DNA from 4 places in the Marinobacter gudaonensis genome. Region 2 is predicted to be linked to each of the others. Evidence: predicted binding sites of a transcription regulator. Region 2 holds the regulator's gene; each other region holds the start of a gene.
What was found. The regulator FliA, encoded in region 2, starts transcription of late flagellar genes. The targets are predictions, from matches to a motif close to CTAAAGTTTNNNNNNNNNNNGCCGNTAA.
Positions count from the first base shown of each region.

Region 1: a site for FliA is predicted at 3,744-3,771, ahead of BM344_RS11425 (methyl-accepting chemotaxis protein). Genes of this name have one in related genera too.
Region 3: a site for FliA is predicted at 4,253-4,280, ahead of BM344_RS01725 (methyl-accepting chemotaxis protein). Genes of this name have one in related genera too.
Region 4: a site for FliA is predicted at 4,376-4,403, ahead of BM344_RS12060 (methyl-accepting chemotaxis protein). Genes of this name have one in related genera too.

Region 1 is NZ_FOYV01000001.1:2,534,490-2,542,136, forward strand. It holds gene BM344_RS11415 (sodium-dependent transporter) at 1-1,347, shown strand, start outside; gene BM344_RS11420 (hypothetical protein) at 1,428-2,021, opposite strand; gene BM344_RS11425 (methyl-accepting chemotaxis protein) at 2,108-3,682, opposite strand; gene BM344_RS11430 (helix-turn-helix domain-containing protein) at 3,893-4,303, opposite strand; gene BM344_RS11435 (methyl-accepting chemotaxis protein) at 4,468-6,066, opposite strand; gene BM344_RS11440 (hypothetical protein) at 6,525-6,851, shown strand; gene BM344_RS11445 (CBS domain-containing protein) at 6,923-7,522, shown strand.
Region 2 is NZ_FOYV01000001.1:917,068-924,714, reverse strand. It holds gene flhA (flagellar biosynthesis protein FlhA) at 1-585, shown strand, start outside; gene flhF (flagellar biosynthesis protein FlhF) at 646-1,944, shown strand; gene BM344_RS04185 (MinD/ParA family protein) at 2,027-2,839, shown strand; gene BM344_RS04180 (RNA polymerase sigma factor FliA) at 2,869-3,612, shown strand; gene cheY (chemotaxis response regulator CheY) at 3,773-4,156, shown strand; gene BM344_RS04170 (protein phosphatase CheZ) at 4,177-4,962, shown strand; gene BM344_RS04165 (chemotaxis protein CheA) at 4,979-7,117, shown strand; gene BM344_RS04160 (protein-glutamate methylesterase/protein-glutamine glutaminase) at 7,174-7,647, shown strand, end outside.
Region 3 is NZ_FOYV01000001.1:378,499-386,145, forward strand. It holds gene recQ (DNA helicase RecQ) at 1-606, shown strand, start outside; gene BM344_RS01715 (PaaI family thioesterase) at 610-1,164, opposite strand; gene BM344_RS01720 (hypothetical protein) at 1,444-2,313, shown strand; gene BM344_RS01725 (methyl-accepting chemotaxis protein) at 2,324-4,210, opposite strand; gene BM344_RS01730 (carbon-nitrogen hydrolase family protein) at 4,362-5,882, shown strand; gene BM344_RS01735 (hypothetical protein) at 6,050-6,448, shown strand; gene BM344_RS01740 (helix-hairpin-helix domain-containing protein) at 6,487-7,212, shown strand; gene selD (selenide, water dikinase SelD) at 7,212-7,647, shown strand, end outside.
Region 4 is NZ_FOYV01000001.1:2,677,601-2,685,247, reverse strand. It holds gene BM344_RS12085 (formate dehydrogenase subunit alpha) at 1-1,655, shown strand, start outside; gene fdh3B (formate dehydrogenase FDH3 subunit beta) at 1,671-2,279, shown strand; gene BM344_RS12075 (formate dehydrogenase subunit gamma) at 2,368-3,543, shown strand; gene BM344_RS17725 (hypothetical protein) at 3,540-3,665, shown strand; gene BM344_RS12070 (sulfurtransferase TusA family protein) at 3,658-3,897, shown strand; gene BM344_RS12065 (hypothetical protein) at 3,992-4,237, shown strand; gene BM344_RS12060 (methyl-accepting chemotaxis protein) at 4,461-6,386, shown strand; gene BM344_RS12055 (type 2 periplasmic-binding domain-containing protein) at 6,374-7,063, opposite strand; gene BM344_RS12050 (NADH-quinone oxidoreductase subunit L) at 7,340-7,647, shown strand, end outside.

The DNA of each region.
Region 1 (7,647 bases), 1.6 Mb from region 2:
CTCTGGTCTTCCCGGTTGGCGTTTATTCTGGCGGCGACCGGTTCGGCCGTCGGTCTCGGTAACATCTGGAAATTTCCCTATGTGACCGGTGAAAACGGCGGTGGCGCCTTTGTTCTGGTTTACCTGCTGTGTATCGCGGTGATCGGTATTCCCATCATGATGGCAGAGGTGTTCATTGGTCGAAACGGCCGCCACAACCCTATTACCAGCATGCGCCTGGTGGCAGAGCGCAACCTGAGCGCGCCCGCCTGGCGCGTCTCCGCGATTATCGGCATGATTGCGGCCTTCGTGATTCTGTCGTTCTATTCGGTGATTGGCGGCTGGGCTGCCTCTTACGTTGGGCACGCCGCCATGGGCGACTTCACCGGCGGCACCGCCGATTCCATTGGCGAGCTGTTTGGCGGCCTGCTGGCCAGCCCGGGGCAGCTCCTGCTGTGGCACACGGTGTTCATGGCTCTGGTTATTCTGGTGGTGTCCCGCGGCCTGAAAGGCGGCCTGGAGCGGGCGGTGACCATTCTCATGCCGGCCCTGTTTGTCCTGCTGCTGGTGGCGGTGGGCTACGCCATGACCACCGGTCATTTCGGTGAGGCCGTAAGCTTCCTGTTCACCCCCAATTTTGGCGCCCTGTCGATCAATGGCGTGCTGATCGCCCTTGGGCATGCCTTCTTCACCCTGAGCCTGGGTATGGCCATCATGATGGCCTACGGCTCCTACCTCGGGCGCGACATTTCCATAGGCCGTACCGCGGTGAGCGTGGCCATCATGGACACTGTGGTGGCGCTGCTGGCGGGATTGGCGATCTTCCCGGTGGTGTTTGCCAACGGCCTGGAAGCGGGTGCCGGTCCGGGTCTGATTTTCCAGACCCTGCCCCTGGCGTTCGGTAATATGCCCCTGGGTTCGTTGTTCGGCACCCTGTTCTTCATTCTTCTGCTGTTTGCCGCCTGGACCTCGGGGATCTCCCTGCTGGAGCCGGTGGTTGAGTGGGTGGAAGAGAAATCCGGCATGGCGCGGACCGGCAGTGCCGTGCTCGTGGGCGTGCTGTGCTGGGCCCTGGGGATTGCCTCAATCCTGTCCCTGAACCTGTGGTCGGATGTGGCCCCACTGGCCATGTTCGAGCGCTTCGAGGGCAAGACCATCTTCGACCTGCTCGATTTCTTCACCGCCAACGTCTTGCTGCCGCTGTCCGGCCTCCTCACCGCGGTCTTTGTGGGCTGGTTTGTGGCGAAGGAGTCTCTGAAAACCGATCTCGCCTTACAGGGCGGCTCCTTTACCCTGTGGTATAACCTGATCCGGTTTGTCACGCCTATTGCCGTGGCCATCGTATTTGTCTACAACCTGATGGCATAGCCACAGGAAGTGAACGCAGGCGTAAATGAAAAAGCCCGGCAAGCTGACTTGCCGGGCTTTCCTTTTTCAAGGCGCAGGTTTTACTCCTCGCCTAACTGCCTGAGAGCTTTCAGGTGGGGGCGCACGGCCTCAATATCGGCTTCCGGTGCATCGCTGGCGCTCTCCATCGCACCCATTGCACCCTCCATCATGGCGCGCATCTGGGCTTTCTGCTCCGCGGTCATATGAGGGCTGCTTTCCATCTCCGCTATGGCAGCCTCCATCTCTCTCCTGGCGGCGGGATTCTGCTCGGCCATTTCTATCGCCATCCAGGCCTGAAACACGCGGTCACCTGTGCTGCCCCATTCTTCCAGGTTATCGAAGCCGTGGTCCTGCACTACATCTTCCAGGCGATCATAGGCTTCGTGACCTCTCATTTGCGCTATTGACTCGGACACGATTCTGGAGAAGTCGGGCATGGTGCCGTCGTTCTGGTTCTCCATCTGACGGTCCAGCTCCTCGAATTCCGGCGCCAGCCTTTCCGCGGCCCTGACACTTTCGATAAACGAGGCAACTTTCTGGTTGGAGAGGGTGTCGGCCTGGCTTTGCGCCGCCAGCAGCGGGAGCAGGAACAGCAGGGCCGGGATAATGACACTCTTGAACAACGGGGCAGACGTTGATTGCGGGTCAAGCATGGGCTGATCTCCTTATGTGGGCTTCCGGTTCCTTTGTCCGGAAGTCCCACGAGATTAGCGTTGCACTGTGACCTTGGCAATCAACTTCAGACCCTGAAGCGGGCGATCTGGTTGCTGAGGCCTTCGGCCAGCCTGGCCAGCTCATCACTGGCGGCCGATACCTGCTCAGTGGAGGCGGCGGACTGATCACCCACATCGCGAATCTGGGTGATGTTCTGGTTGATGTCCTCGGCCACTGAACTCTGCTGCTCTGCCGCCGTGGCGATCTGGCTGTTGTACTGTCGGATTTCCTCAACCGCCTCGGCCATTTCCCGAATGGTATTGCCGGCCAGCTCCGCTCGCTCAAGCGTCTGTTGGGACAGCTTGTTACCGGTTTCCATGCTGTTGACCGAGGTCTCGGCACTGCTCACCAGATTGCTGATCAGGGTGTCGATTTCCGTCGCGGAACTCTGGGTGCGCTGGGCCAGTGAACGCACCTCGTCGGCCACCACCGCGAAACCGCGCCCTTGCTCGCCGGCCCGTGCCGCTTCGATGGCGGCGTTCAGGGCCAGCAGATTGGTCTGCTCGGCGACCGATTTGATGACGTCCAGAACGGTGCCGATGTTCTGGGTTTCGGCTTGCAGGCTGTTCAGCTGCTTCATCACGTTGCTGCTCTGTTTGTTGAGCTCGGTGACGAATTCCAGGGTTTCCTTCACCGCCTTCTCACCGCTGCCGGATTTCTCGCTGGCGTGGTTGGCGGCTTGGAACGCCGCCTCGGCACTCTTCGCCACGTCGTTAACGGTAGCCACCATCTCGTTCATGGCGGTGGCTACCTGGTCGGTTTGGGTCTGCTGCTCCGCCACACCTTTGCTGGTCTGGTTGGTAACGGTGGACAACTCCTCAGAGGACGAGGCAATGCTGCTGGCCCCGGTGTCGATTTCGCGGATCAGCTCCCGCAGGCTGGTCACCATGGTTCCGAAGGCCGAAAGCAACTGACCGAACTCGTCGCCCCGGTTGCTGCGGACTTCAACCGTGAGATCACCGGAGGCGACCTTGTTGGCGATTTCGACCGATTCCGTTACCGGTTTCAGGATGGCGCGGGTCATCGACCAGGCAATGAAAATCGCCAGCAGTACCGCGATGGCTGTGATCACGATCAGGGTGGTTACGGCCGTCTGGTACTGCTCTTCCATTCGCTCGACCTGGATCCTCCGCAGCTCATTGGCAATATCGACGATCTCGATGGCGGTCGTACGGATGTCGTTCTCAATGCGGCTCAGCTGATCGGGCTGGCCGTCCATGGACGCCACCAGGCGGTCCAGCAGCGAATTGAATTTCCGCACGCCGGCAACAATACGGTCAATGCGCTCATCGTCTGCGGGTACCACAAGAACGTCTTTCAGGGGCGCGGCAATGTCGCTGGCCTTCTGCGCCAGCTCCTTGGACTGATCGATCTTTTCGGGCTGTTTGCGAAGCAGAAACAGAATCTCCTCGATCCGGGCGTTGAGGAGATTGGCCTCAACCCTGCTGGCGGCGGCAACAATCAGTGAACGCTCGTTATACTGGCTCAGGGTCTGAATGCTGAGAGCGGCGATCACGAGGGCGAGCACAACCAGTGCGGCAAAGCCTCCGGCCAACTTCTTGCCGACGGAAATATTGTTCATGGTGTTGGCTAACGACATGTTGTTTTCCTTGGAAAGGAATTTATTGGATGCGCCGGAATCGACACTTTTGATGAATCTTTTATCGGCTGCGTCCGGCCGAGCTTTAACCGCAAATGAAGAATAGATTGGGCCCGATTGCAAATTTCGGTGGCAGAGTGTGTCCGCGATCGTAGCGTCGGCATTTTTTCGTGATGGCGGGAGCAGATGGCCGGGTCGCCGGGAGGATAATCAGCTAGGCGTCTCTTCTGGTCCTGAGAGGTGCGGCGCCAGCGGCGCCGATTGTGCGGACGCATCGATTCGCTCAGCGTTGCCGGCTTCCGCCTGAAGATGGTGGCGACGCTTGAGGAGCCTGGCGAATTCGAGCAGCAACACCCGGTCGGCGTCCGGTAGCAAAACAAAAGCAGCGTTCAGGGCGTCCTGTTTGGTATCCGGCTGCTTTCGTTCGGCGATGGAGAAGATGTCCGCCACCGCCAGATTGAGCGCCTCGGCCAGGCGGTAGAGCAACTCCAGGCTCGGCTTCGCGAGTCCTCGCTCGATTCTGGACAGATTGCCGACGTGTGAGTCGCAGCGCTGGGCCAGCTCTGCCAGAGTCATGCCTTGCTGTTTTCTCAAGCGTCTGATCGCCTGCCCTAGATTCATTGGATTTACCTGCTAGCAACACCCTGATCTTACAGACAAAAACAGAAACAGACAAAGTTGCATTAAGCACATAAATCCGGGATTAATAAAGCCTTTGCGGCAAACGCCACCGGCTCTGAGCGAAGCCAGTCATTGCCGGTGGCTGTCTGCGTTGAAATGCAACCTCACGCCAGACGAAAACGCTCGGAAATGCCTTTCAGATCACTTCCCAGGCTGGCGAGGTCGTTCGACGATACCGCGATTTGCTGGTTGGCGGTGGCGTTCTGGTCAGTGACTTCGCGGATGCTGACCACATTCTCGCTGATGTCCTCGGCCACCGAGGTCTGTTCCTCAACCGCCGTGGCAATTTGCTGGTTCATGGACTGGATGGTCGAAACCGAGGTGACAATGCTGGCCAGAGCCTCTCCTACGGAACGTGAGGCGTTCACGGCCGACTCGGCACCCTGGCTGTTGGTGTGCATGTTCTCCACCGCTTCGTTGGCCCGGTTCTGCAGTGCGCTGACCAGGGATTCAATTTCACCGGTGGATTGGTGGGTCCGCTGCGCCAGGCCTCGCACTTCGTCGGCAACCACTGCAAAGCCTCTGCCCTGTTCACCGGCTCTGGCCGCCTCAATGGCCGCATTCAGGGCCAGCAGATTGGTTTGCTCGGCGATCTCACGGATGACATCCAGGATGGTCCCGATATTGGCGCTTTCCTCGCGCAGCCGGCCGATGGACTCGGCGCTCTGATTGATATCCCGGGACAGCGCCTCGATCCGGTTCATGGCCATGGACACGGTGTCGTAGCCTTCTTTGGCGCGGGTGTCGGTTTCCGAGGCGGCGGTGGCGGCTTCCTCGGCGTTGCGCGCCACGTCCTGGATGGTTGCGGTCATCTGGTTCATGGCGGTGGCCACCTGGTCGGTCTGGTCCCGCTGTTGGGTTGCGCCGGCGCTGGTTTGCTCGGTGACGGCCGACAGCTCCTCGGCAGAGCTGGCAACCTGGGCAATACCGTCGGTGACCTCACGCACCATGTGCCGAAGGTTTTCAGTCATCGCCTGCATGGCCTCCATCAGACGGCCCAGATCGTCCTTGCGGGTGGCGTGCAGATTCTGGGTCAGGTCGCCATCGGCAACCCGCGTGGCATGTTCCGAGAGCTGGTCCAGCGGGCGGACAATGGAGCGGGTGATCAGCATTGCCGAGGCACTCCCCACGATCACCGCAATAATCCCGGTCACCAGCAGAATCAGCGTGGTTCTATCACGGGTCTGCTCCGTCTGGGCGCGCCCCAGGGCCAGGGCGGCATCCGCCTGGGCACGGGCGTCCCGCGCCAGTTCAATCACCCTGGCCTCGTCCTGCTCCATTGTCGTGGTGGTGCTCTCCCCTGCCGAAGAATCCACGGGGTCGGCCTGCTGTGACACCATTCGTTCGAAAGCTTCGCGATACTCGGTCAGATCCTTGGCGATGATTGCCATGGCCTCTTTTTCTTCCGGTGTTTGAAGAACGCCGCGCTCGTATTCGGCAAGCTCGATGGCCTCTTCGATGGTGCTCAGGGTGTTTTCCGCGTACCTGGGATCGTTACGGAGAAAGAAGTTCTTTTCGTTCAGCCGGGCCTGGTCAACCAGATTGTTGAGCCTGGAGACCGCCCGGGTCTGATCATTTTTCTCGAAGAGCTCATTTACGGCTGAGTAGGAAATAATGGAACTGGTGATTAACAGAAGAAGAATAAGTGTGAAAGCGGATAAAAGTTTGGTTTTAACCGATGCGTTTAACAGGAACTGCGTCATGTTCTCTACCGTCCGGGGGTTATTATTTATTCGGAACCACTGGCTAATGGTCTGCGTGGCGTTATTTTTCCAGCGCTACTCAAGGACGTTAGAAGCCGTAATGTGATGTGTCTAATCGTTTGAATTTAAAGCCAGGTTTCTTTTTTCTTTCATTACACTTATTTGGGTTTCAGTGTGTTTTTCGGGCAAATAAAAGGGCGTCTTTTAACGATTTTCTTATTGTTATTATGGGTCGTTGGTCGCTAAAGGTTTCATTAAGTCAATAAGCAAAACGGAGTGCCGGCGTTATCTTTTGGCGGCTCATAAAACGTCGATGGCATGGGCCCGGTCATGCCGGGTTCGGGCCTGCCATAGGAAGGACTTACGCCGATTTAATCTCTTCCTGGGCTTGCATTGGCGTGGAAACCCTATATGTTGATAGGTGTCAAGTCGTTTGGAAACTAACCTCAGACTTCCCTATGCCGAGCTGGTTCATCAACGGTCGCACCCTCAAGATCAGTCTCCTGACGATGCTGTTCTCGGGCCTGCTCGTGGTGTTTTTGAGCGGCCCATCCCACACGGCCCTCGATCCACAGCTCGATGAACACCACTCGCCGGTTCTGGTGTTTGTTGGTGAATCCGGCGATTCGTCTTCGCCTGATACGCCGGCTTCGGTCTCGTCGCTTCTTCGGTTTCCCGCGGGTGAGTTCCGGGCGTTCTATTCCTCGAGCCTGGATTTTATCCAGCCACCGCTGAGGTTGCTGAGCTACCCGCTGCTGCCCCAGGCACCGCCTCACCTCGTCTGATTCCGACATTACCGGATTGCTCTGCGCGTTCGCAGAGGGTCCCACCCACGTTCAGAATCACGAGGTTTTCCATGAACACTGCATTCAATGCATTGCCTGTGCAGGAACTGGCCCGCACGGGCGCCCTGCCCACAGCCAAACCACTGTCACAGATTGGCAGTGAGGATTCCGCCGTCCATTTGCTCAACGATTTTGCCGAGCAGAAACGGTCGGTGCTCAACTCAGACATGTCTGTCTCTGAAGCCAGGCTCTGGATGAAGTTGGCCGACACTTCCTTCAAGATTGTCGAAAACCAGGCCGGTGACTGCCTTGGCATTCTTGCCATCGAGGATGTCAGCGGCGAAAAGCCCATGAGCCTTGCGCACCGACAGGGAGTGGCCCTGAAGGATCTTCGGGTGCGTGACATCATGCGCCCGGTGAGCGAGCTACCCGCGATTCACTACCGGGATCTGCGAGTGGCCACGGTCGGCGATCTGGTCAATACCTTTCGGGAAGTCCACGAGGAGTTCCTGCTGGTGCTGGATGACGACAGGCACCTGCCGTCGCGTTCCTATCTCCGGGGGCTGGTTTCGGCCCGTGAGATGTTGCAGAGACTGGACCTGACCATCGATCTGGAGCATCGGGCGACCAAGTTCTATGAGATTGTCCATGTGGTGAACGGAGGCTTCTGACGTCGAAGGTTACTCCGGTGCCAAGGGTGCCGGAGTAATTTAACATCGAAAAAATCGATCTATCTGTCCTAAAAAGACGTATTGAATCGATGAGCTAACCACGTAAAACTACGTACGACTTTCGT
Region 2 (7,647 bases):
GAAGTCCAGAAGTGGCTCGACCAGTTGGAGAAGATATCGCCAAAACTGGCGGAGGAGCTGGTGCCGACCACGGTGTCCATAAGCCTGCTGCTGAAAGTGCTGCAGAACCTTCTGAAGGAAGAGGTTCCTATCCGGGACATGCGCTCCATCGCCGAGGCGATCGTGAACGTGCATCCGAAGAGCCAGGATCCGAAGCTGCTGACCACCGTGGCGCGCCAGTCGCTTCGGAGGATGATTATCCAGAGCATCTGCGGCAACGAATCGGAGATTCCGGTGATCACCCTGGATCCAGACCTGGAACAGTTATTGCTGAAGTCTGTTCAGCAGAGTCAACAATCCGGCGGTCAGGAGGATATTGGCCTGGTTCTGGAACCGAACATGGTAGAGAAGCTCCAGCGTTCGTTGCAGGACAGCGTCCAGCGCCAGGAGATGCTCGGCAAGCCGGCCATCCTGCTGGTATCCGGCCCGCTGAGGCCGGTGCTGGCGAAGTTCGCCAGCTACGGGGTGGAGCGGCTGCACGTGCTCTCCTACCAGGAAATACCGGATAACAAGCAGATTACGATTGTGGCGTCCGTTGGCCAGTAACGGCGCGGATGACAGAACGGACGGCGCCGGAACGGCGTTGCCGGTGGAGGAAAAGGCATCATGAAAGTAAAACGGTTTTTTGCTCAGACCATGGCAGAGGCGTTGAAACAGGTCAGTGAACAGATGGGGCCGGACGCCGTCATTCTTTCCAACCGGCGCGTGGACGGTGGTGTCGAAATTGTGACGGCACTGGACTACGACGAAAATATGGCGCGTCAGCGGCTGGGAAGCCGTGCAGAGGAAGCCACCAATGGCTCCCGGCTGGCTGAATTGCAGGCCGACCAGCACCGTCGGCTCGAGGACGAGCTGAGCCGCTCCCGCGATCGGATTCGCGAGGTTCGGGAGAAGCGGGCCGGGCAGGGTGCCGGTTACGCCCGGGCATCGTTTTCAGACATCCAGCAGACGGTGGACGAGCAGGCGGATGTCCGGGCACCGTCGATTGGTCGTGCAGGTGAGGCCTATTCTGATGAGCTGGCGCAGATGCGCGCCGAGATCAGCTCGCTGCGCGATCTCATGCAGGGGCAAAAGCCCCAGTCCCCGTCTGAGCCATCGGCCACCAGCGCCGTCCAGCAACGGCTGGCGGAACGGCTGCAGGAGTTCGGTCTTGGCAACGAGCTGGCAGTGTCCATTGCCCGACGGCACAAGGCCGGACGTCTGGAGGACGGCTGGAAACAGTCCCTCAAGATGCTGTGCACCGGCGTACGCACAGCGCGGACCGAGTGGCTGGACCAGGGCGGCGTGTTCGCTCTCGTAGGCCCCACCGGTTCCGGCAAGACCACAACGATCGGAAAACTGGCGGCGCGCTATGTGCTCAAGCATGGCTCGGACGCGGTCGCGCTGGTTACCACGGACCGCTACCGGGTAGCCGCCCACGAGCAGCTGTTCGTGTTTGGCCGCATCCTGAACGTTCCGGTGCGGGTGGTGGATGAGAGCCACAGCCTTGACGATATTCTTGACGAGCTTTCCGACCGACACCTGGTGCTCATTGACACTGCCGGGCTGACCAGTTCTGACAAGGGCTATCAGGAACAGTTGGCTGAACTCGCCCAAAGCCACCACAATGTCCGCACGCACCTCGTGGTGTCGGCGACCAGTCAACCGCGGATCATGAAATCCGTGTGGCATTGCTATAAGATGGCAAATCTTGCGGGCTGTGTGATGACCAAGGTAGACGAGGCCCTGACGCTCGGCGAATCTCTCGGCTTTGTCATGGAAACCGGCCTGCCCGTGGCCTATTACACTGACGGGCAGAAGATTCCGGAAGATCTGCACCATGCCCAGGCCGTTCCGTTGGTGCGGCTGGCAGTCGATCGCCTGAAAGCCCTGCAGCGACAGCAGGCGGTTGCTGAGGGCGCCTGAAGATTGAGACCTGTCATCGGATGCGTGGCAGGTGTCCGGACACACAAGACCCGGTTAAACGTGGCGAGAGACAAAAACGAGTATGAGCAAAGCACATCCGGTACAGGTGATCGCGGTGACAGGCGGCAAAGGTGGTGTCGGCAAGAGCAACGTGTCGGTGAACCTTGGCATAGCGCTAGCCCAGAAAGGGCGCAGGGTAGTGCTTCTGGATGCCGACCTGGGCCTTGCTAATATCGACGTACTGCTGGGCATTACCGCGAACCGGAATCTCCAGGACGTGCTGGCCGGAGAGTGCGATCTTAAAGATGTGCTGGTGAATGGCCCTGGGGGTATCAAGATTGTCCCCGCGTCCTCGGGTACCCAGCGGATGACCCAGCTAACCCCCATGGAGCATGCCGGGCTCATCAATGCCTTCAGTGAGCTGGGCGACCAGATTGACGTATTGATTGTCGATACCGCCGCCGGCATTTCCGAATCGGTGGTGAGTTTTCTGCGGGCTTCCCAGGAACTGCTGCTGGTGGTCTGTGATGAGCCCACTTCCATCACAGATGCCTACGCACTGATCAAGTTGATGAACCGCGACTACGGCACCAACCGCTTCCGCATCCTCGCCAACCAGGTGCGCAACGAGCAGGAAGGACGCCACCTGTTCGAAAAACTGACCCGTGTTACCGAGCGCTTCCTTGATGTAGCGCTACAATATGTGGGAATAGTGCCCTACGATGAAGCTGTGAAAAAAGCGGTTCAGCGACAGCGAGCGGTACTGGATGCCTACCCCCGGGCCAAGGCGTCCCTGGCCATCAAGGCACTGGCGGACAAAGTGGACAATTGGCCGCTGCCGTCTTCACCCCGGGGACATCTGGAATTTTTTGTGGAGCGGCTCGTCGAAGTCTGAATCGGATCCTGTCAAACAACACCGGATACATGGCATTGGCGAACAACCTCGGTATCTACAACCAGTCTGGCACCCAGAGGCCCTCCCAGCTTGTGGAACAGCATGCGCCCCTGGTGAAGAAAATCGCCCTGCACCTGATGGCGCGGCTGCCAGCCTCTGTACAACTGGAAGACCTGATGCAGGCCGGCATGATCGGGCTGCTTGAGGCGGCCCAGCGCTACAGCTCCACCCGCGGTGCCACCTTTGAAACCTACGCCGGTATCCGCATCCGGGGTGCCATGGTGGATGAGATCCGCAAGGGCGACTGGGTGCCACGCTCTGTGCACCGGAATGCCCGCCGAATCTCCCAGGCCATCAAGGCCGTTGAAGACCGTCTTGGTCGTGAGGCGACCGACCTTGAAGTCGCCGATGAGCTGGGCATGGGCCTGGCTGAATACCATTCATACCTTTCCGACGCCAACAGTGGCCGACTTTTTAGTCTCGATGAGCTCAATGAATCCGGGGAGCTGCCGATAGAAGAGACAGAGACCCAGGACAATCCCCTGGAAGGGCTGTCATCGGATGCTTTCCGCCGCAGTCTGGCTGAGGCAATTGAGGATCTGCCGGAGCGCGAGAAGCTGGTGTTGAGCCTGTACTACCAGGAAGAGCTGAACCTGAAGGAGATCGGTGCGGTGCTCGGGGTCAGTGAGAGCCGGGTCAGCCAGATTCATAGCCAGGCTGCGCTGCGACTGAGAAGCCGGTTGTCGGACTGGCACCAGGGTGCCGGTCGCTGAGCGCGCGCCGTGTGTCCGCACTCAGGCAGACTGTAGTTTTTGGTAACCGACGCTTTACAACCGTGGTAAAGGACTGACAATAAGCGGTTAAAACAGCGGCCTGCTAGACTTCGAGCAGATAGGTCAAACGAATTCCGGGTGTTACTAACTGGAGGTCCCATTGGACAAGAACATGAAAATCCTCATTGTGGACGATTTTTCCACAATGCGACGGATCATCAAGAACCTGCTGCGTGATCTCGGCTTCACCAACACGGATGAAGCGGACGACGGCAACACCGCGCTGCCGATGCTCAGAAGCGGTAAATACGATTTTCTGGTGACTGACTGGAACATGCCCGGCATGTCCGGTTTTGATCTCCTGAAGGCGGTCAGGGCCGATGAAAATCTCAAGACCCTGCCGGTGCTGATGGTTACCGCGGAAGCCAAGCGGGACCAGATTGTGGCCGCTGCCCAGGCGGGCGTAAACGGGTATGTTGTCAAGCCGTTTACTGCCGCAGTGCTTAAGGAAAAGATTGAGAAAATCTTTGAAAGAATCCAGTAACCAGAGGTCGGATGGCTCTCATGAGCGATAGCAAACAGAACCATCGGGGCCTGGAACCGGAGGTGACGGAAAAACTCGAGCGGCAGGCGGCCGAGCTGGCGGAGAGCGTTAGCGCCGGTGATTATGCCAAGGCCATGACCCTGATCAATGAACTCAGCGAGGTTCGCGATCAGAGTCTGTATCGGGAGGTCGGTCGGCTGACCCGAAGCCTGCACGAAGCTATCCGGAACTTCCAGATAGATCCCCGAAATGCCGAGCAGCAGGAAGCCTTGTCCAAAATGACAGACGCTTCCGACCGGCTTGAGTACGTGGTGCAGATGACCGGCGAGGCGGCCAACCGCACCATGGACCTGGTAGAAGAGACCATGCCGGTGGCCAACGCCCTGCGGGATGAAGCCTCGTCGCTTCGCGATGAATGGCAGCGCCTGCGTCGTCGGGAGATGCAGCCGGCGGAATTCCGGGAGCTGTACGGACGGATCGACCGGTTCTTTGTCAGCATGGCGACAGACGCCGACACCATGTACAACAACCTGTCGGAAATTCTTCTGGCCCAGGACTTCCAGGATCTCACCGGCCAGGTAATCCAGAAGGTCACCGCTCTGGTCAAGGAAGTGGAAGAGCAGATGCTCAGTCTGGTGGTCATGGCCAGCCACGTGGATCAGTTGACGGGCACTGTCCACCAGATTGAAGAGCGGCAGGAATCCGCGGAACAGGGTGTCGGGCCCCAGATCAAGGCCCATGAGCGGGAAGATGTAGTTTCGGGGCAGGACGACGTAGACGACCTGTTGTCCAGTCTCGGTTTCTGATTAAAGAGGGTAACGCATGGCGTTCGATGCTGATGAAGAGATTTTGCAGGACTTCCTGGTGGAGGCCGGCGAAATACTCGAGAAGCTGTCAGAGCAGTTGGTAGAACTTGAGCGACATCCGGATGACAGTGATCTGCTCAACGCCATCTTTCGTGGCTTTCACACCGTAAAGGGCGGCGCCGGCTTTCTCCAGCTCGAGGCGCTGGTGAACTGCTGCCATTCGGCGGAGAACGTGTTCGATATCCTGCGTAACCACAAGCGCAAGGTGGATTCTGAGCTGATGGATGTGGTTCTGGAAGCTCTGGACCATGTGAACGCCATGTTCGAGCAGGTTCGCAACCACGAAGAGCTCACCCCGGCCCCGGACGAGCTGATTGCGCGCCTCGATGCGTTTGCGCAGCCGGAATCCCAGGACGCTGGCGCCCCGGCGCAGCCCGCCCAGTCGACGGAGACCGCGGAAGCGGCTGAAGATGGCGGGGATATCACCGACGATGAGTTCGAGCAGTTGCTGGATGCGCTGGCTGATGAGCCGAAAGCCTCGACTGCGGAAAAAGCACAGGCGGATGAGAAGAACAGCGACGCTTCCGGCGACGACGACATCACAGACGATGAGTTCGAGGCGCTGTTGGATCAGCTCCACGGCAAGGGTCAGTTTGCGGGTGCTCCGGCAGCCGATGAGCAGTCTTCAAGCGGTCAGGAGCAAGCCGGAAACGCCGGGGGCCAGGCCGCCGACAAGTCTCCGGCTGGATCCGGCGACGACCTGATTACCGACGACGAGTTCGAAAAACTGCTGGACGACCTTCACGGCAAAGGTGGTGGCCCTACGGCCGGAAAGGCTGCCGGTTCTGCGCAACCGGAAAAGCCGCGAGCCGCGGAACCTGATTCCGCCAAACCCAAATCTGCCAAATCCGCCGGGCCCGCAAAGCCCGACGAAAAACCGGCAGCCAAGGGCGGTGCTGCACCCGCCATGCCGGCGCGCGAGAATGCCCCCGCGGCGGAGACGACCGTTCGGGTGGACACCAAGCGCCTGGACGACATCATGAACATGGTTGGCGAGCTCGTACTGGTGCGCAACCGACTCCAGCGCCTGGGTGCGGAAAGCGAAGACGAACACATGCACAAGGCGGTTTCCAACCTTGACGTGGTGACCACCGATCTCCAGTCGGCGGTGATGCAGACCCGCATGCAGCCGATCAAGAAAGTGTTTGGCCGGTTCCCTCGAGTGGTGCGTGATCTTGCCCGGAGCCTCAAAAAAGAGGTCAACCTGGTCATGCACGGAGAGGAGACCGATCTGGACAAAAACCTGGTGGAAGCCTTGTCCGATCCCCTGGTTCACCTGGTTCGCAACTCAGTGGATCACGGCATTGAGTCGCCAGATGTACGAGAGAAGGCCGGCAAGCCTCGCCAGGGCACGGTCACCCTGTCAGCGGAGCAGGAAGGCGATCATATTCTGCTCTCCATTGAGGACGACGGTGCCGGTATGGATCCGGAGGTCCTGCGTCGCAAGGCCGTGGAGAAGGGGATCTATGATCAGGATGCGGCAGACCGGCTTACCAGGACCGAATGCTACAATCTGATCTTCGCCGCCGGCTTCTCCACCAAGGAACAGATCTCCGACGTGTCCGGCCGTGGGGTCGGCATGGATGTGGTGAAAACCAAGATCGGCCAACTCAACGGGCAGTTGAATGTTGAGTCCGAGCTGGGCAAGGGCTCGCGAATTGTCATCAAGGTACCGCTGACGCTGGCGATCATGCCGACCCTGATGATCATGCTGGGCGACCAGTCGTTTGCCCTGCCGCTGGTGAACGTGGTGGAGATCTTCCACCTGGACCTGACCAAGACCAACATCGTCGATGGTCGCGAGTGCATCGTGGTTCGGGAGCGGGTGTTTCCGCTGTTCCACATCAAGCGCTGGCTGGTTCGAAACGGCTCTTCCCAGGAGGTGCCGGAGAACGCCCATGTGGTGATTGTTGCCATGGGAACCAAGCAGGTTGGCTTTGTGGTTGACCAGTTGGTCGGACAGGAAGAGGTGGTTATCAAACCGCTGGGCCGCGCCCTCCAGGGAACCCCCGGCATGGCCGGTGCGACCATCACGGGCGATGGCCGGATTGCACTCATTATTGATGTTCCAAGCCTGTTGCAGCATTACGGCTGAGCTGAACCGCACAGGTGATACCAGGCAGAGAGCGAAGGATTGGGTAGGAGAATTGGATGACAGTTTCTGTCCTGGTCGTTGATGATTCAGGTTTTTTTCGAAAACGGCTGACGGAGATCCTGACCAGTTCCGGCCAGATCAAGGTGGTGGGTGCCGCCACTAACGGGCGCGAGGGTGTGGAGCTTGCCGAAAAGTTGCGCCCGGACGTGATCACCATGGACTACGAGATGCCGGTAATGGATGGCATCACCGCCGTGCGGGAGATCATGCGCAAGCGCCCGACACCGGTACTCATGTTCTCGTCCCTCACTTATGAGGGTGCCCGGGTCACCCTGGACGCGCTCGAGGCGGGAGCGGTGGACTTCCTGCCGAAGAATTTCGAAGAGATTGCGCGCGACAACAGCCAGCTACAGAAGATCCTCATCGACCGGATTCTGGACGTAGCCCGCAGCCGGCCCGGTAACAAGGCGGCGCCAGCTGCTCCGGGGCCGTCGGCGCCGGCAGGCCGGGAATCATCACCGGCGTTGCGG
Region 3 (7,647 bases), 540 kb from region 2:
GATGGCACGGTGGCGGTCCAGAAGGCGCTATCCTGTGTTTTCAGGACCGGCCAGCGTTTTGGTGTGACCTACTTGATCGACGTGCTTCGGGGTTCCGAGAACGAGCGGATTCTCCAGTCCGGTCATCATCAGGTATCCACCTACGGCATCGGCACGGAGCTCAGCGCCAACGAATGGAAATCGGTGTTTCGTCAGCTGGTGGCAAACGGTTACCTGCGGGCCGATCCTGACGGCTACGGGGCCCTCCAGCTCACCGAGCAATGCCGGCCACTGCTGAAAGGCCAGCAGACCATAGAATTGCGCAAAGACCCGGTGGTCAAAAAAGCCACAGCACGAGCCTCAGGCGGTCGCGCCAGTGCCCCGGTCCGGGACCAGATTACCGATCAGGCAGGCTGGGATGCCTTGCGGGCGTGCCGGAAAGCGCTGGCGGACAAGCAGGGAGTCCCTCCCTACGTTATTTTCCACGATACCACCCTGTTCGACATGCTTGAGCGCAGGCCTAAAACCCTGGATGAGCTGGCAGAGGTGAGTGGAGTGGGTGCCGCCAAGCTTGAAAAGTACGGCGAGGTATTCCTCGAAACCATCGCCGGTCTCGACCCGGCCTGACGTTCAGTCCGGGGCCTGGAAGCCTTTCTTGCGCACCCGGTAATGGGCGATGGAAGTGGCCACGTGGTTGCCCTCCGCATCAACCAGCTTGCCTTCCAGCACGAACTTCGCCCTGCCGGTGGCGTCGGCGTCCGCCAGAATTTGCGCCACGGTTTCCGGAGGCAGGCGAAACTCCACCGTTACATCGGAATTCGCCGGTTGCAGGAACTGCAGCGTCATTTCCTTGAGGATCGGAACGTAGGCCGGCCCGAGATCAAACAGCGTCAGCACCCCACCGGGTATTTCCGCAACCAGGAAATAGGCGCCAGCGTACAGGCTGCCGAAGTGGTTCTTGTTGCCCTTCAAACGTATTTTCGCCCGCACGTACCCCGGCTGTACCTCTTCCACTGAAAAACCATTGCGGGGTGCGAACGGGATGGAAAACCCGATGATGCGGTTCACTGCCGTGTACCCGCCCGTTTTCTTCAGCCAGGCCAGAGGGCTCGCCAGCGTGGCCTTGGGATCAGTGCTGGCCACCCATTGGCCAGTGGCACCGATCAGGTTGTCAATGAACGCCATAACTGTCATCCAGTAGAGAATGGAAGCCGATCATTGCAACGCCGCTTCGGCCTCGCAAGAATCTTTTACAATTTTTTTGGAATCTGTCCGGTTTATTTCGGCCTATGTGTTCTAGAGTGAATTGTGCCTGTGCGCTGCGCCTGTCAGGAACGGGCTTTCCCGGATTAAGAAAGGATTTCTGATTTGGACACCTATTTTGCCTGTCGCGCTCTCCGCGGACGGGCCCTGCACCGGGCTCGAACCCTGGCCATCCTGATAGTCAGCCTTGCCCTGTTGCCACTGGCCAACGCCGCGAAGCTGGAGCCGGACACAGGGAAAAGCGCCTTGCCGGCCCCCAGGGAATACGTACTCTGGTACCGAAATTACGACAGCCCGGCTATTCGTGCCCTGGTGGAACTCGCCCTGGGCAAGACCCCTGAGTACGGGGATTTCAGACTGATCCGCAGCGAGGAGCTGAGCCAGGGCCGGGCCCTCAGGGAGCTTGCGGATCACCAGTCACGGCTGGTGGATATCGCCAATGTGGCAACCACGGAGGAGCGGGAGAGTTTTCTCACCGCCGTGCCCATACCGGTTGACGGTGGCCTGCTCGGCTTCAGGGTATGCGTTGTGCTACCCGAAACCCTTCCCCGTTTTGAGGGCATCGACAACCTCGAAGACCTTCGCAACAGCAACATTCGTATCGGCCAGGGATCCCACTGGCCAGACACACCAATCCTCGAATCCAACGGCATTCGGGTTATCACACACTCTCGCTACGAAATCCTCTTCGGCATGCTGCGCAACCATCGGTTTGAATGCTTTGCCCGAGGGGTCAGCGAGGTTCTCTACGATCTGGAAATTGAAAAAGACCCGGACCTCGTCATCGAGCCCAACCTTCTTCTCGCCTACCCCATGCCTTCTTACCTGTTTGTGGCGCCGGGCGATCAACTCACGGCTCACCGCCTGCAACTGGGTATGGAGCGTGCCATTCACGACGGCAGTTTCGCGGAATTTCTTCGGAACTACTATGGCGCCGCTGTAGCGGCCCTGGGGCTTGACCGGCGCACCGTCATTACCCTCGACAACCCCTACCTCAGCGACGAGTCTCGCTACGTGAGCCGCCAGACGTTCAGCAACCTCCGGCGGCGCCTGGACATCCTCAGTCGCTGAGGGGTGTGTGTCAGACCCGGAATCTGGATGCGTTCTGGTTCAGGGCCGTGCCGATCCGTTCAATTTGTCCGCTGTAAACATCGTTCTCGCTGGCAGCCGCTGCCGCTTCCTGTCCCTGGTCGGCAATACGCGTAATCGAGGCGTTGAGCTCTTCGGTCACCGAGGTCTGTTCCTCGGATGCCGTCGCGATTTGCGAGGTCATCTGGCTGATGGAGCTAATGGCCTCGGCAATACGGTTGAGCGCGTCCATGGCGTCCTGAGCTTTCTCCATGCTGACGTTGGAGACCGCCGTTGACGCTTTCATGACTTCAACCGCATCGTTGGCGCCCTTCTGCAGGCGCTCGATCATGTTGTTGATCTCTTCGGTGCTGGACTGGGTGCGCTGGGCGAGGTTGCGTACCTCGTCCGCCACCACCGCAAAGCCGCGGCCCGCCTCTCCTGCCCGGGCCGCCTCGATCGCGGCGTTCAGGGCCAGCAGGTTGGTCTGCTCGGCGATTCCCTGAATGACTTCGAGAACGGAGGTGATGGACGTGACGTCCCGCCCCAGCGTGTCGATGACCTCAGCCGCTGCGTTGACCTCCTGAGACAGCTTTTGCACGGCATCGCGGGAGGCAGCGACGGTCTCCAGGGAGGCACGGCTGTCCTCGTCCGCTGTATTCGCGGCGTCGGCGGTCTGCTGGGCGTTCTGGGCGATCTCACCCGCCGCAGCGGACATTTCATTGATCGCGGTCGCTACCATGTCAATTTCAGCCTGCTGGCTTTCCACACTGGAACGGCTGCTGCTTGCGGTTTCGCGAAGGGACACCACATTCTCGCCCAGCTCGGCGCTGCCCCGCTGCACGTCGCGCACCACCGTCTGGATATTCTCGACGAACTGATTGAAGCTGCGCGCCAGCTGGCCGAATTCATCGCTGGCGCTGGCATCGAGGCGCTGGGTCAGATCGGCGTCGCCGCTGCCGATATCAGCCATGGCGCCGTTCAGTCGGCGCACCGGCGCCATCAGAACCTTGATGCCGAAATGCAGGAGAACCAGTGATACGATCAGACCGATCACGGCCATCACCAGCCCGGTCAGGCGGGCGCTTTGCACCGGAGCATGGATCTTGTCGGCGTTCACGAAGGTGCCGAGGTACCATTCCACACCCCGGGCCTCACTGATGGCATGAAAGCTTGCTTCCCACTGGCCATCGTCGGAAGCATATTCGTGTTCCCGGCCGTCAAGGTTCGGCTGCCCGCCAATCAGCTGGGCAATATTCTTGCCAACCAGCTCCTGCCGGGGGTGGAACAATACCGTGCCCTCACCGTTAATGAGCGCCGCGTAACCGGTCTCCGCCAGGGTCACCGTGGACAGGGTCTTTGCAATGGCACCCAGGCCGATATCGGCGCCCGCAACACCTTCGTAATCACCACGCTTCACCGGTGCCAGGGTGGAGATGATCATGTCGCCGGTACTGGCGTCCTGATATGGCTCGGTGAAAGAGGCACTGCCCAGCGCCATGGCTTTCTGGTACCAGGGCCGTTTTCTCGGATCGTAGTCCGCAGGCAGCGTCGCGTTGTCCTCCGGTGACTTCATCAGCATGTAGCCGTCGGTTCGGCCCACGTAGACATCCCGGAAACCCCCGCCGGTGGTCATGGCCTGCAGGATCACGCGGGCCTGCTCATCATTTTCGGCCTGTTCCAGCGCCGTGGCAGTTGCTTCCGTCATTTTCAGCCGGGTATTGAGCCACTGCGCGATACTGGACGTACTCTGCTGCACGGTATCGTCAATCAACGCTTCTACATAGGTTTCGGTGGTGTTCTGGAGGCGAAGATCCCCGGAGAGTGTGAAAGCACCCATTACCAGCAACAGCAGGATACCGAAGGCGGTCAGGAGCTTTTGCCCGAATGTCATTTGCACAGTCGTGTCCTCTGGAATATGTCCTGATATTAATCAATATCTGTTTCGGCCCGTGATGCGAAGTCTTTAGCGGCTTCTGTTAAACTTCTTGAGTATTGGCGGGTTTCAGCCTTTTGTCCTCTTCTCACAAAACCGACGGGAGCCGAACTGAATGGCGCACGAAGAACTGCACCTCAACCTGCGAAATCTCAGGCTCGACGACTACGAACAGCTTCAGGTTCTGATGGACCGCGTGTACGACGACATCGGCGGAGCCTGGCCCAAAGACACCATCAAGGCCCTGGTAGAGCAGTTTCCAGACGGTCAGATCTGTATTGAGGAGAGCGGCCAGCTGGTGGCCGTGGCGCTTACTGTGTGTGTGAAATACGAGCGCTTCAGTAACCCCCACACCTACGACGACCTGATCCTGCGCAACGAGAAGATCTGGCACAACGCCAACGGCGACTCCCTCTATGGCCTGGATGTCTTCATCCATCCTGAATACCGGGGGTACCGCCTCGGTCGCCGTCTGTACGAGGCCCGCAAAGAGCTGTGCCGCTCCATGAATCTGCGCGCCATTCTGGCCGGCGGGCGAATCCCCAACTATTTCAAGTACGCCGATCAATACACCCCGGCGGAGTACATCCAGCGGGTAGACCGCAAAGAGATTTACGATCCCATCCTGAGCTTCCAGCTCTCGAACGATTTCCAGGTGACCCGGCTGATGCATAAGTACCTGCCGGAAGATGAGAAGTCTCTTGGTTACGCCACATTGCTGGAATGGCGGAATATCCTGTATACGCCGCCCTCTCCCGTGCTCAGCGTCAAGAAAACCCAGGTGCGCCTGGGCGCCGTTCAATGGCAGATGCGGGAATTCACCTCCGTGGAAGAGGTACTCAAACAGGTCGAGTACTTTGTGGATGCGCTGTCTGACTACAAGAGTGACTTCGCCCTCTTCCCGGAGTTTTTCAATGCGCCACTGATGGGCCTGACCGACCAGCTGGACCAGACCCGGGCGATTCGATTCCTGGCGGGCTTTACCCAGCAGTTCCGGGAAGAAATGTCTGAAATGGCGGTCAGTTACAACATCAACATCATCACCGGCTCCATGCCCCTGATCGAGAACGACCGGGTATACAACGTCTCCTACCTGTGTCACCGGGATGGCCGCGTCGACGAGCAGCGCAAGATTCACATCACGCCCCACGAGCGCCGCGACTGGGTTATCGAAGGGGGCAACCATTTCCAGGTGTTCGACACCGACGCCGGCCGTGTGGCCATCATGATCTGCTACGACATCGAGTTTCCGGAGCTGGGCCGAATTGCGGCCAGCCAGGACGTGGATGTGATCATGGTGCCGTTCTGGACAGATACCAAAAACGGTTATCTGCGGGTTCGCCACTGCGCCCAGGCCCGGGCCATCGAGAACGAATGCTATGTGGTCATCACGGGCAGTGTCGGGAACCTGCCCAAGGTCGAAAACCTCGACGTACAGTATGCCCAGTCGTCGGTCTTCTCGCCGTCGGATTTCGCCTTCCCGCACGATGCGGTCATGGCGGAAACCACACCCAATACCGAGATGATCATGTTCTCGGACATGGATCTGGAGAAACTCAAACTGGTACGAAACGAAGGTTCTGTCACCAACCTGAAAGATCGTCGGGTTGATATGTACGAACTCAAGACGAAATAACGCGATCCGTACGGCAGGCATCTGAAAAACTGCGTTAGGGGTCGCCGGTATGGCACTGACGGCGTTGCAAAAGCGGAAGTCCGTGTCTATTGTTTAACCAATATCCAGCCTGTCCTCCCAATGGGCAGGCTGCAGTGGATACGGACATCTTCAGAGAAACAGAATTCATGAACGAAGCGTTACCAGACCTGGTCGCCCGCTTTCGGGTCAAGCAGGGACTGTTCCGTAAGGAAACAGTGGAAGCGGCCCTGTATGAATTGGACGGCTACGGTTGTGTGATGAAAACCGACAAGTTATTTAATCCGGGAGACACAGTGCTGCTGGATCTGGTCATGGATATGCCCTTTGACGAGATTCGGGCTGAAAACCTGTCCGGGCTCGTCACGGAACGCAGAAAGCACTGTAGCAACTTTTTCTATTCCATTGATTTCGTGGAGTCCGATCCGAACGGTACCTCTTCCGCATCGGAAAAACTGCGCAGGATCCGGGAAGTCCTCTCGAAAAAGCAGTCCCTGAAGTCACGTCGTTCCTCAGGCTCCGTTTCCGGTTTTCGGCAAATGGCCTGATTCTGCACCGTTGAACCCTGTCCGCAAGGAGACATTCCATGGCGAAGAAAGCCAAGCAGAGCGTTGACAAGATTGTCAAAAAGGTGAACAAGGAATTCGAAAAAACGTCGTCACAGATTGAAAACCTGGTGAATGACGCCCTGAAGCAGTTCGACAGCCTGCAGAATCAGGTGCAGGAGCCTGTGCGCAAGCTGCTCAAGGAAATCGACGAGCTGCGCGACCGGGAGATGAAGCGATTCCACGAGGAGTTCGAGCGTCGTCTGAACGAATTCCACGAGCTGCAGAGCAACATTCTTGAGCGGCTCGGGGTGGCATCGAAAGAGGCCGGCGACGAGGTGAAGAAACTCTCCGATGAGGCCAGCCAGCAAGCCAGAACCGCCGCTCGGAAAACCGCACCGGCCAAAACCGCCAAGGCACCAGCCAAGGCCAAGGCTTCAACCAGTACCAAAGCGCCCGCCAAGGCAAAAGCGGCGACCAAATCGAAAGCCGCGACCAAATCCGCTGCGAAAAAGCCGGCCGCCAAAACCAGCAAGGCTGCTGCCAGCAAGACCTCCGGGGCCAAGGCTGCGAAGCCGGTCAACAAGAGCGACCTCACCCTGGTGAAAGGCATCGGCCCTGCCACCGCCAAGAAAATGAATGACGCAGGCATTACCTCCATTGATCAGATCGCCAATCCGTCTGCGGAAGATCAGGAAAAGCTGAAAGCGTTCTCAAACGTGAAGGGATACAGCCAATTTACCGTTGAAGCCAAGAAAATTATCTGATGCGAACGCCTGACCAGCCTGTATTACGGGACATTGTCCTGATTGGCGGCGGGCACAGCCACGTCGGGGTACTGAAACGGTTCGCCATGAACCCGGTTCCCGGCGTGCGCCTGACGCTCATCTGCCGTGACACCCATACCCCCTACTCCGGCATGTTGCCGGGCTACGTGGCCGGCCACTACAGCTACGATGACGTCCATATCGACCTGAGCCGCCTGGCGGAATACGCGGGCGCACGGTTCTACCGTGCCGAAGCCATTGGTATCGATCGAAACCGAAAGCGCGTGATCTGCCGCGGCCGGCCCGATGTGCCCTACGACATCCTTTCCATCAATATCGGGTCATCGCCGCGGGTGAACGAAGTGGAAGGTGCTGCAGACCATGCGGTCCCGGTAAAGCCCATCACCGGTTTCAACAGTCGCTGGCTGGCCTTGC
Region 4 (7,647 bases), 1.8 Mb from region 2:
GCTACTACGGTCTCAGCGCCGGCTCCTGGGCGCACTGGGCGCGTGTCTGGGAAGAGGATCTGGAGTGGTTGAAAGGCCGCTTTGCCGTGTGGGACAAGGACGGCAAGTCCCGCGCCATGATGAACGAGAAGGGCATTCCGGTGTCGCGCTGGATCGACGGCGTTCTGGAAGCCAAGGAAAACCTCGAACAGCCGGACAACACCCGGGCCATGGTGCTGTGGGGCCACGCGCCCAACTCCCAGACCCGGATGACGGAAATGAAGGAAGCGATGGAGAAGCTCGACCTGCTGGTTGTTGTGGATCCCTTCCCCACCGTGTCCGCCGTGCTGCATGACCGGAAGGATGGCGCGTATCTGCTGCCAACCACCACCCAGTTCGAGACTTCAGGCTCGGTAACGGCTTCCAACCGCTCTCTCCAGTGGCGTGAAAAGGTGGTAGAACCACTGTTCGACTCCAAGGTCGACCATGAGATCATGAAGCTGTTCGCGGACAAGTTCGGTTTCACCGATCGCATGTTCCGCAACATCGCCATCAACGGCGATGAACCGTCGATCGAAGACATTACCCGCGAGTTCAACAAGGGTATGTGGACCATCGGTTACACCGGCCAGTCGCCGGAGCGTCTGAAGAAGCACATGCAGTACCAGCATCACTTCGACAAGACCACCCTGCGTGCTGTCGGCGGCCCCTGTGACGGTGATTTCTACGGACTGCCATGGCCGTGCTGGGGCACCCCGGAAATGAACCACCCGGGCACCGCCAACCTGTACGATATGTCGCTGCCGGTTTCCGAAGGCGGCCTGACCTTCCGCGCCCGTTTCGGTGTTGAACACAACGGCCAGAATATCCTGGCGGACGGTGTGTACTCCAAGAACTCCGAGATCAAGGACGGTTACCCCGAGTTCACCATGCAGATGCTGATGGATCTGGGCTGGGATGGCGACCTGACGGCGGAAGAGCGTGCGGTCATCGACGGCATCGCCGGAGCGGAAACCAACTGGAAAACCGACCTGTCCGGTGGTATCCAGCGTGTGGCCATCAAGCACGAATGCGCACCGTTTGGTAACGCCAAGGCACGGGCCATCGTCTGGAACTTCCCGGATCCGGTCCCGCTGCACCGCGAGCCGCTGTACACGCCGCGCAGGGATCTGGTAGCGGATTATCCCACCTACGAGGACAAGACGTTCTGGCGTGTTCCGACCCTGTATGAGTCCATCCAGCAGAAGGACTTCAGCAAGGATTTCCCGATCATCCTCACCTCCGGCCGTCTGGTCGAATACGAGGGTGGCGGTGACGAAACCCGTTCGAACCCCTGGCTGGCAGAACTTCAGCAGGAGATGTTCATTGAAGTGAATCCTCGTGATGCCAACAACCTGAACATTCGTGACGGTCACGATGTCTGGGTCCATGGCCCCGAGGGCGCGAAGATCAAGGTCAAGGCCATGATCACGGAACGTGTAGGTGAAGGCGTTGCCTTCATGCCCTTCCACTTCGGCGGGCACTACCAGGGCAAGGATCTGCGGGACAAGTATCCCAAGGGCGCTGACCCCATCGTTCTGGGTGAATCCACCAACACCGTTCAAACATACGGGTACGACTCGGTCACGCAGATGCAAGAGACCAAGGCAACCCTATGTTCGATCATGCCGGCATAAAGAGAGGTGTAGACCATGGCACTTGAAGGACAAGCAAGAGCAAAATTCCTTTGCGACGCCGAGCGCTGCATCGAATGTAATGCCTGCGTGACGGCCTGTAAGAATGAGCACGAAGTTCCCTGGGGTATCAACCGCCGCCGGGTAGTCACCATCGAGGATGGCAAACCCGGTGAACGTTCGATCTCGGTAGCCTGCATGCACTGTTCAGATGCGCCCTGTATGGCCGTCTGCCCGGTGGACTGCTTCTACCAGACCGAAGACGGCATCGTGCTGCACTCCAAGGATCTGTGTATCGGTTGTGGCTATTGCTTCTACGCATGCCCGTTCGGTGCGCCGCAGTTCCCGCAAGCGGGTAACTTCGGCAGCCGGGGCAAGATGGACAAGTGCACGTTCTGTGCAGGCGGCCCGGAAGAAGACAACTCCACGGTTGAGTTCCAGAAGTACGGGCGTAACCGTATTGCCGAAGGCAAACTGCCGATCTGTGCGGAAATGTGCTCCACCAAAGCCCTGTTGGCCGGTGACGGCGACGAGGTGGCGGACATCTATCGCCAGCGTGTGGTGAACCGCGGTTTCGGTTCCGGCGCCTGGGGATGGGGCACAGCCTACGAGAAGAAGGGCGCATAAACTGGCCCGACCGATTCGGGGCCCTTCGGGGCCCCGTTGTCGGTTACGGCAACAATTTCTTCTTGTTGATTCCGCTGGAGTGCTCTAGATGAACAAAAAACTCTTAGGTGTCGTCGGCTTGTTGCTTGCGACGCTGATGCTAAACCCTGTCTGGGCGCAGGACATTCCGGAACCGGAACGAAGCGCGACCGGCGGGGCCCAAACCCTCGAAGATATCCTGCGACGTCAAAAACAGCTGGAAGTCGACGACAGTTTCCGCTCCCAGAACCTCGGTAACCCCGAAAACGCTCCGCCAATCTCGGCACCCCTGGGTACCCGGGGCGGTGTCTCTGATTCGGAAAACTGGCGGGCTATCCGCTATAACGAGATCGATCCCAGCACTCAGGTCCGTGGCCCTGCCGCTGACGTTCTGATTCAGGACGGCGGTATGCCCTGGTACAAGCTTCGTGAGGGGCCGGTCATTACCTACGGTGGTAGCGCACTGCTTGCGATCATTGCTCTGTTGGTGGTGTTCTATTTCGTTCGTGGCCGAATCATGATTGATGGTGGGCCTGCGGGCACAACCATTGAGCGGTTCAAGGCCATCGAACGGTTTGGGCACTGGCTGCTGGCGGGCTCGTTCATTGCGCTTGCACTGACCGGGCTTCTGACCCTGATGGGACGAAGCTTCCTGATTCCGGTGATTGGCAAGGATGCGTTCGCGACCATCGCCGCTGGCTCCAAATGGCTGCACAATAACGTGGCCTGGGCATTCATGATCGGCCTCGTTCTGACGTTCGTCATGTGGGTGTCTCACAACATTCCCAACAAGCTGGACTGGCAGTGGTTGAAGGCAGGCGGCGGTATCATCGGCAGCGGCCACCACCCCTCGGCGAAGAAGTTCAATGCCGGACAGAAGATCGTCTTCTGGACCGTCATGATTCTCGGCTTCTCCGTGTCACTGTCCGGACTGTCACTGCTCTTCCCCTTCCAGATGCCCATGTTTGCTGACACCTTCGGCGTCATCAACAGCATTCTTGGAACCAGCTTCCCGACTGATCTGGCGCCCCATGAAGAGATGCAGTACGCCAACATCTGGCACTCGATCGTCGCCTTCATCATGATGATGGCCATCATCGCGCACATCTACATCGGCTCGGTCGGTATGGAAGGCGCCTTCGATGCCATGGGCAACGGTCAGGTGGACCTGGAATGGGCTCGCCAGCACCACGATCTGTGGGTGGCTGAGGTCGAGGCCAAACAGGGCAAGGGAGGATCATCATGAAAGTCATGATTTCCGCATTTGTCGCAGCGCTGGTTATAGCGTTCGCAGCTCCGCCAATGCTGAACCAGTTCGGTTGGTCTTCCGCCGAGCAGACCAGCACCGAGAGTGTCAGTCTTGACTGAGCAAACCGGGGTATACCAGATCGACGCGGTCGGTCTGGTATGCCCACTTCCCATCCTGCGTTTCAAAAAGCGCACCCAAGGCCTTCCCAGTGGCACCGAGGTCGATTTCCTCGCCGACGATCCCAGCGGTCGTAAAGACCTGCAGGCACTGTGCGAGATCACCGGCCACCGGATTGAATGGATCAAGGAAGAGGGCGCCGGGGTGACCCGCTACCGGATCCGCCTGGCTTGATTATCAAATCCTATCGCTTTAGTTAAGATCCATAGCAAAAAAGCGATCGTAATTCGTTCTTCTCGATTCAATCATTCCGACACGGAGCTGTATCATGAGGGACGGAAAACGACCGGTGTTTTTGACCACCGACCAGATTGCCACGCTGCAGGACCTGATTCTGGAAAAACAGTATCAGCTTGCCGCAGCCCAGGCTGAGAACCTTCAGTCAATCGACTACGCCGGACTCAGTGAAAAGATGAGCCACACCACGGACCTTCTCATGACTCTGTCGACTGCCCTCCCGGAGCCCGCAGAATCCGACCCTGGCGCCCTGAAAGAGCTCCGGGAGAGTGCCTGATCCCATTAGTGACAACCTCGGGGGAGCTTTCGCGCTTCCAGACTGCCGAGTAGCACCTTTATACCCCAAGGTGTGGCTCCTGCGGCGTACCATAGTTCCAGTATTTCCACACTTTGTCCGAACAACACCTGTTTTCGACTCACGCTTTTGCAGAGCAGGCCGTTAATACAACATACGGCATCATCATCGGTGGCGACCGGGACTTGTTACGGGGGAAGAAAACATGTCCATCAGGAAACTGTTTATTGTCTGGATATCCGTTGTACTGCTGGCAATCGCCCTGATTGTCAGTGGTTTGATTGCATTCCGGACCCAGCAAACCATCACCTCGGACGTAGTCGATCGCAAGAACGATCTGGTTGAGGAAATCACCGGAATGTTCACCATTACTGATGAGCTGATGTCCAAACGGGTGCAGAACTCCTTGAACCTCATGATCGAGCGTGGGAACCAGCTGGGTGAAGCCCGTGTTCAGGGCACGGAAATGGTGGCCGGGCAACCCAGGCCAGCGCTTTATCTGGGCGACACTCTGATCAACAACAACTTTGCACTGGTGGATGGCATCACCAAAGTGATGGGCGGCACCGCGACACTGTTTGTTCGTGACGGTCAGGACTTCGTGAGGGTGTCGACCAATGTGAAAAAGGACGACGGCTCTCGGGCGATCGGCACCACCCTCAACATGGCTGGTGCCGCAGGTCGCGCCATCAGCCAAGGCGAGGCTTACTTTGGCCAGGTGGATATCCTCGGCAACCCCTACCTCACCGCCTACAGTCCGATACGCAACGCGGCCAACCAGGTTGTCGGTATCTGGTACGTTGGCTACTCCGCCGACCTTAAAGAACTGGAGCAGGCGATCACGTCCTCAAGCCTCCTTCAAAATGGCTTTGTGGCGCTGGTCGACGACAAAAACAGGCTCAGGATGCACTCGGACACTATCGCGTCCGAGCAACTGCAGGGCATTCTCGAACAAGGCTCCGATGACTGGCAGCTTGACCGCATCGTATTTGAACCCTGGGGCTATCAGATTGTCACCGGATACTCCGAGGCGGAGGTCTCTGCCATGGTGCGCAACCAGACGGTAAGCGCGATTGTCGCCATTCTGGTAGGAGGCCTCATTCTGATCGGTGTGCTGAGTGCGCTGGCACAGCTGGTTGTCGCACGGCCTTTGCAGAAGATGATCGCCGCAATTGATGATATTGCCAGCGGCGGTGGCGACCTGACGGTCCGTTTCAACCCGAAAGGTAAGAGCGAACTGGATGTTATGGCGCGAGGATTCGATCGTCTGCTGGAGCGACTCCAGGCAACCATTTCCGAAACCAAGGAGTCCTCAGAAAGCCTGGTGGACGCGTCCACCAGACTGCGCGGCATTTCAGCCGACTCGGCGACAGTTGTCTACCGGCAGACCGGCGAGACGGCACAGGTTGCCACGGCCATGAACGAGATGACTGCAACGGCACAGAACGTGGCAGAGAGTGCCTCCAGAGCCGAGAATATTGCCCGGGAAGCCGATGGCCTCGCGGAGAGCGGCCAGTCACTGATCAAGCAGACCACGGCGAAAATTCAGAATCAGCTCGACAACAATGAGCGCTCCACCCAAACCAGTGCTTCCCTCAAGGAAGCCTCGGACAACATTGGCAGCATACTCGCCGTGATCGAGAACATTTCAGAACAGACCAATCTGCTGGCCCTGAACGCCGCTATCGAAGCCGCGCGCGCCGGAGAACACGGGCGAGGCTTCGCGGTGGTCTCCGATGAAGTACGAAACCTCGCCCGCCGCACCCAGGAGTCCATCAAGGAAATTCAGGCCCAGATCAACCACCTTCAGGAAGGTGTGGCCAGTGTGACAGATGTTATTGAGGTGGGTAGTCGGTTGGCCAACGAAACCAGCGGAATGATCCGTGAAACCGGCAACGCAATCGATGCCCTTCGCGAGAGCGTGCTGGCCATTCGCGACTCCAACATCGAAATGGCCGGAGCCGCCGAACAACAAAGCAGAGTGTCGGAGGACATCAACCAACGTCTCGAACACATTCGGGAAATGGCCGCAAACAGCGAGCAAAATGCGACATCAACCAATGAAGCAGCGGAAAGCCTCGAGCGTCTTGCTGAGACACTGAAAACCCGGCTGGGATCCTATCGAACCTGAGAGACGGACTTTGCCGGTAGCTGATGGCAGCGGTCACTGGCCTGGTTGAGAGACCGGGCCAGCTCGGGGAGCGTGTTGCGGACATAGTAGGCGACATCCAGATCGCGAACTTTCTCGGCGGTCAGGTCGCCCTGCTTCGATTCCGCCAGGGTACCGTAGGTTTTTTCAGTAATAAGCACATAGTCGGCACGTCCCAGCCGGAGCATGGCGATGGCCTGCTGCCACTCGCTGACCTCGAACGTCGGCCCCTCAAGATCCCGTAACAGGGCCTTGCCGGCAAATCCGCGAACATAGACATAGCGGGCCTTGTCCTCATGCGGCCTGACCTTGTTGGCCGACAGAGAGATTCGCAGATAGCTGGATTTAACAACCGTATCCCCGAATACCGCAAACCGGTCACGGACGGGGTCCTGAACCAGCGGCAGCCCCACGTCAATGCGCCCCAGTTCCAGCTCATGGACCAGCCTGGCCAGAGGCAGCGTCACGAAATCATATCGGTAGCCGGCACCATCCAGAATACAGCGGTAGGCCCCGGCTATCGGCCCGTAGAGGCCATTTTCACCAACGGCGACGACATTGCTGAACTCCTGCCCGACCCCAACCCGGTAGCTTCTGTTTTCTCCGTGCGCCGGGAGGAGCGTGCACAACATGGCAGCCAACGCCAACAGCCTACCCATCAACTTCAGCTCCGTTACTTGTTATCGACGGCTCATACGATCACTTGCTGCCCGAGTCGCATGTCGCACCACTATAAGCCTTTGGCTCGCCCCGGGTACATACAGGGGCTGTACAGATTGGGTAACCGGTACTGCAAAAAGGTTACAGAAACACCGGACATGACAACAGACCTGTTCGTTATTTTAGAACGTTTCGTCCGGATATATATATTTTTATTCACTTAAAAAGCCCGGGATACTACGCCTACTCACCTATCGCTGATTACGGGGTCCTTCATGTTCGATATCCAGCACATCGAACCCTTGCTCTTGCTCCTGGTACCGCTGTCGTACGGCGTCGGCGCTTTCGCTACCGCGAGATCAGGCCAGAGGGCGAGTGTGCTGATACGGTCGGCCATCTTCAGACTGGCGTTTGTCTTCGCGCTGGTTGCGGCCATTGGCAGCGTTTGGTGGCCGGTATCGGCAACCTGGCTGAGCCAGGCCCCCCTGGCCTTCATCATGTTGCTGCTGATCACCCTGCTGGGCATGGTGCTCGGGCAGTTTTCCGAAAGGTACCTGGCGGGAGATCCCGGGCAACGCCGCTT